DNA from 2 places in the Kitasatospora sp. NPDC001603 genome. Region 1 is predicted to be linked to the other one. Evidence: riboswitches for the same ligand, from Rfam matches in the RefSeq annotation. Region 1 holds a riboswitch; the other holds the start of a gene.
What was found. A riboswitch is a leader RNA that binds a small molecule or an ion and turns the genes downstream of it on or off. The one in region 1 is predicted to bind glycine.

Region 1 (2,383 bases):
TTCGGACGGCTTGCCGAGGTCGGCGGCCGGGGGGACGGTGAGGGGCGGGGCCATGCTGTCGGCCGAGTGGAAGGCGAGCGGCTTCGCCGGGGCCGCCGAGGCCGACTGGTCGGCGGGCTTCGCCGCGGCGACGCCCGCCACCGCGGCGGTGCCCGCCGCTGCCGCCGGGGCGGCGGCCGGCACGCTGCCGAAGTCGAGGTCGGCCGGCTCGGAGCCGGAGCCGTCACCGGCCGACGGCCGGCCGTCCACCTGCGTGTCCAGCCCGTAGTAGCGGTAGAGCTGGAGCTCCTGGGCGGGTGACAGGTGCTGGCCCACGCCGAAGTCCGGTGACTCCTTCACCAGGGACTTGTCGTAGGGCACCCGCAGTTCGTCGCCGGAGAACTCGCTCGTGGTCAAGGGGACGAAGGCGTCCCGGCCGAAGATGCCGGTCCGGACGGCCGCCCATTCGGGCTGCCCGGTGGCGTCGTCCAGGTACACCTCGTCGACCGTGCCGATCTTGTCTCCGTTGCGGTCGACCGCCTTGTGGCCGATGAGGTCCCGGGGGTCGATATCGGTCTGCACTCTTTCCTCCAGTGCGTCGCGCCTGCGGAACGCCCGCAGGCCGGCGGCCGGCCCGCCCGTCCCATCCGCCACTTCATACCAAAAGCCATGAACCGGACCGGCGCGACCGGGGTGCGGCCGGACGGGCCCGGTGCTGCGCCGTCCGGGTCACGGACCGGCTGTTCACCTGCCAGGACGCACCCGTGATCGAGGCGCCTGCCGCTGGTACCCTGGGCGCGACCGCCGAGCCCGCTCGGGAGAGTCCCCGAGAGCGGAAGTCGCTGGTCGGGGCGCCGAAGGAGCAACTCCTCCCCGGAATCTCTCAGGCATCCGTACCGTGTGGGATAGGTCACTCTGGAAAGCAGGGCAGGACTGCCGGCGAGGGAGCCGGCGGCACCACCCTCACCGACGGTGCAAGCCGGCGGGGCGCCACAGCGCCTCGCGCGGGTGAAGCTCTCAGGTCCCGATGACAGAGGGGGAGGCCTGTCGGGTCCGTCCGCCCCAGGCCTGTCCGCTGTCGTCCGCAGCGGCGGTGCCGCCCGGCGTGCGTACCCCCGCCGGTCCGTGACCAGGAGGCCTCGACCACCATGAACGCCCAGCCGAACGCGGGACGCACCACCACCCCCGTGACCCTCACCGAGCTCGAGCAGGCCAGCCCCTTCGAGAACCGCCACATCGGCCCCGACGTCGCCGCGCAGGAGAAGATGCTGGCCCAGGTGGGCTACGGCTCGCTGGACGAGCTCGCCGCCACCGCCGTGCCCGAGGCGATCCGCTCCATCACCGGGCTGGACCTGCCCGCCGGCCGCAGCGAGGCGCAGGTCCTCGCCGAGCTGCGCGAGCTGGCCGGTCGCAACACCGTCCTCCAGCCGATGATCGGCCTGGGCTACTACGGCACCTTCACCCCGCCGGTGATCCTGCGCAACGTCCTGGAGAACCCGGCCTGGTACACCGCGTACACGCCGTACCAGCCGGAGATCTCGCAGGGCCGCCTGGAGGCGCTGCTCAACTTCCAGACCGTGGTCTCCGACCTCACCGGTCTGCCCACCTCCGGCTCCTCGCTGCTGGACGAGGGCACCGCGGCCGCCGAGGCGATGTCCCTGGCCCGCCGTGTCACCAAGGTCAAGGGCGGCGTCTTCCTGGTCGACGTCGAGACCCTGCCGCAGACCGTCGCGGTGATCCGGACCCGCGCCGAGCCGACCGGCGTCGAGGTCGTCGTCGCCGACCTCTCCGCCGGCATCCCGGCCGAGATCGCCGAGCGCGGCGTCTTCGGCGTGCTGCTCCAGTACCCCGGCGCGACCGGTGTGGTCCGCGACCTCGCCCCGGTGATCGAGCAGGCCCACGGCCTCGGTGCGATCGTCGCGGTCGCCGCCGACCTGCTGGCGCTGACCCTGCTGAAGTCCCCGGGCTCGCTCGGCGCCGACATCGCCTGCGGCACCTCGCAGCGCTTCGGCGTGCCGATGGGCTTCGGCGGCCCGCACGCCGGCTACCTCTCGGTGCGCGCCGAGTACGCCCGCTCGCTGCCCGGCCGCCTGGTCGGCGTCTCCGTCGACGCCGACGGCAACCGCGCCTACCGGCTGGCCCTGCAGACCCGCGAGCAGCACATCCGCCGCGAGAAGGCGACCAGCAACATCTGCACCGCCCAGGTGCTGCTGGCCGTGATGGCCTCGATGTACGCCGTCTACCACGGCCCGGACGGCCTGGCCGACATCGCCCGCCGTACCCACCGCTACGCCGCCGCCCTCGCCGAGGGCCTGCGGGCCGGCGGCGTCGAGCTGCTGCACGGCGAGTTCTTCGACACCGTCACCGCGGTCGTCCCCGGCCGCGCCGCCGCGATCGCCGAGGC
Region 2 (2,383 bases), on a different contig from region 1:
GGATCTTCGGGGTGGTCAGGCCCGGGCGGGCGCGCTCGCGAGGCCTCGGCGGGCACGCCCGACGGGCGTCAGCGGGCGCGCTTGTAGAACGGCAGCGCCACGACCTGCACCGGCTCGTGCTTGCCGCGCACGTCCACCGCGACGGTGGTGCCCGGGGCGGCGTGCGCCGCGTCCACGTAGGCGATCGCGATCGGCTTGCCCAGCGTGGGGGAGGGCGCGCCCGAGGTGATCCGGCCGATCGGCTCGCCGTCGGCGGTCACCACGGTGTACTCGGCGCGCGGCACGCGCTTGCCCTCGGAGACCAGGCCGACCAGCACCCGCGGCGGGTTGGCCTCGGCTGCGGCGGCGGCCTGCTCCAGGGCCTTGCGGCCGACGAACGCGCCCTCGTTGGTGGTCTTGTCGAAGCGGACCACCCGGCCGAGGCCGGCGTCGAAGGGGGTCAGGTCGGTGGAGAGCTCGTGCCCGTAGAGCGGCATGCCGGCCTCCAGGCGCAGCGTGTCGCGGCAGGAGAGGCCGCAGGGGACGAGGCCGCGGCCGGTGCCGGCCTCGGTCAGCGCCGTCCAGATGTGCGCGGCGTCGCCCGGGTTGCAGAAGATCTCGAAGCCGTCCTCGCCGGTGTAGCCGGTGCGGGCGAGCAGCACGTCGCGGCCGGCCACCTGGGCCGGGAGGATCGCGTAGTACTTCAGGCCGGGCAGGTCGGCCTCGGTGGTGTCGGCCAGGATCGCGGTGGACTCCGGGCCCTGGACGGCGATCAGCGAGTAGGTGTCGCGGTCGTCGGTGACGACGGCGTCGTAGCCCTTGGCGCGGGCGATCAGCTCGTCCAGCACCAGCTGGGCGTTGGAGGCGTTGGCGACGACCAGGAAGGCGTCCTCGCGCAGGCGGTAGACGATCAGGTCGTCCAGGATGCCGCCGTCCTCGGCGCAGATCATGGTGTAGCGGGCCCGCAGCTCGCCGAGCGCGGAGACGAAGCCGACCAGCGCGTGGTCCAGCATCGCGCCGGCCTGCGGGCCGGTCACGGTGATCTCGCCCATGTGGGAGAGGTCGAACAGACCGGCCTTGGTGCGGACGGCGAGGTGCTCCTCGCGCTCGCTGCCGTAACGCAGCGGCATGTCCCAGCCGGCGAAGTCGGTCATGGTCGCGCCGAGGGCGCGGTGCAGCGCGTCGAGCGCGGTGAGGCGGAGGGACGACATGGCCTGGAACTCCTCGGTCTGGGCACTCAGGTGTGCGCACGCCGGACCGGACCCGCTCGGGGACCGAGCCTGCGCGCGGGCATGCGGCGGCTGGGTCTCCCCATCTGTCGTCGAACCTGAGAGCTTCACCGCACGCGGGCCCGCAGCGCTTCACAGCTAACAGGACAGCATGGCGGCTTGCACCGTGGGTGGGCGCGCGACAGGGCCGTGCGCCGCTTTCCAGATGTGCCTAACCCGTGCGGTAGGGGGGCCTGAGAGATTCCGGGGAGGACTTGCTCCTTCGGCGCCGGCTGTACCGCCTCTCGGGGGTACTCCGGACTCTCCCGCGCGGGTTCGAGCGGCCGGTATGGAGTTGAGGTTCTCGGCGGGGAACACCCGCAGACGCGGACATCATGGCACGTCCCGGCGGAAGACGGGAGAGGGGCCCCGGGCCCGGCCCCGCCCGGCGGGCCCGGCCCGCACCCGCCACCGCCAGCCCACCGGTACCGCCCCGGCCCCGTACCGACCGGCACCGGCGGGCCCGCGGCCCCGGCCGCGGGCCCGCTAGGCTGCTCGGCGTCGGCGGACAGAGGACGGTAAAGCGGCGGATGGGGTACCCGGTGGAGCAGCAGCAGGGGTGGGGCGGCCCGAAGGCGGCGCCGCCCGGCGGTGGATGGCCCGCGAACGAGCTGGAGCAGGTGCTCACGGCCGCGCTCGGCGATCCCGGCGCGACCCCCCGGGTGTTCGAGGTGCTCGCCCGCAGCCAGGTGTGGATCCCGCTGCCGGCCGGCGGCGACCCGCAGGGCCAGGCCCTGGACCTGCCGACCATCGAGCTGGCCGGCGACCCCTACGTCCCGGTCTTCTCCTCGCAGGAGGTGCTCCTCCAGCAGGCGCCCGGGATGGCCTTCGCGATCGCGCCGGTCTGGGAGTTCGCCCGCGGGCTGCCGCTGGGCGTGGGCATCGCGGTGAACCCGGAGGCGCCGGTGGGCATCCCGGTGCCGCCGCAGGGCGTCGCCGAGCTGCGGCGCGGGCCGCGCGAGGACCGCTGGGACGCCCCGGAGGCGCCGACCGGCGGCCGGGTGGCACTGCGCGAACCGGTGCCGGGCGAGGACCCGGAGGCCTTCCTGGCCGCCTGCCGGTACGAGCTCTCGGGCCTGCCCGGCGTCCTGACCGCCAGGCGGGCGCTGGCCAGCGTGGAGGGCGAGCCGACGGTG

Region 2: another riboswitch for glycine. It lies ahead of gcvT (glycine cleavage system aminomethyltransferase GcvT); the one in region 1 lies ahead of gcvP (aminomethyl-transferring glycine dehydrogenase).

The regions. Positions count from the first base shown of each region.
Region 1 covers NZ_JBEPAA010000030.1:83,579-85,961, reverse strand. The annotation lists gene ABT263_RS20225 (PRC and DUF2382 domain-containing protein) at 1-561, opposite strand, end outside; glycine riboswitch at 785-888, shown strand; gene gcvP (aminomethyl-transferring glycine dehydrogenase) at 1,128-2,383, shown strand, end outside.
Region 2 covers NZ_JBEPAA010000010.1:160,544-162,926, forward strand. The annotation lists gene gcvT (glycine cleavage system aminomethyltransferase GcvT) at 69-1,190, opposite strand; glycine riboswitch at 1,420-1,526, opposite strand; gene ABT263_RS10015 (enhanced serine sensitivity protein SseB C-terminal domain-containing protein) at 1,778-2,383, shown strand, end outside.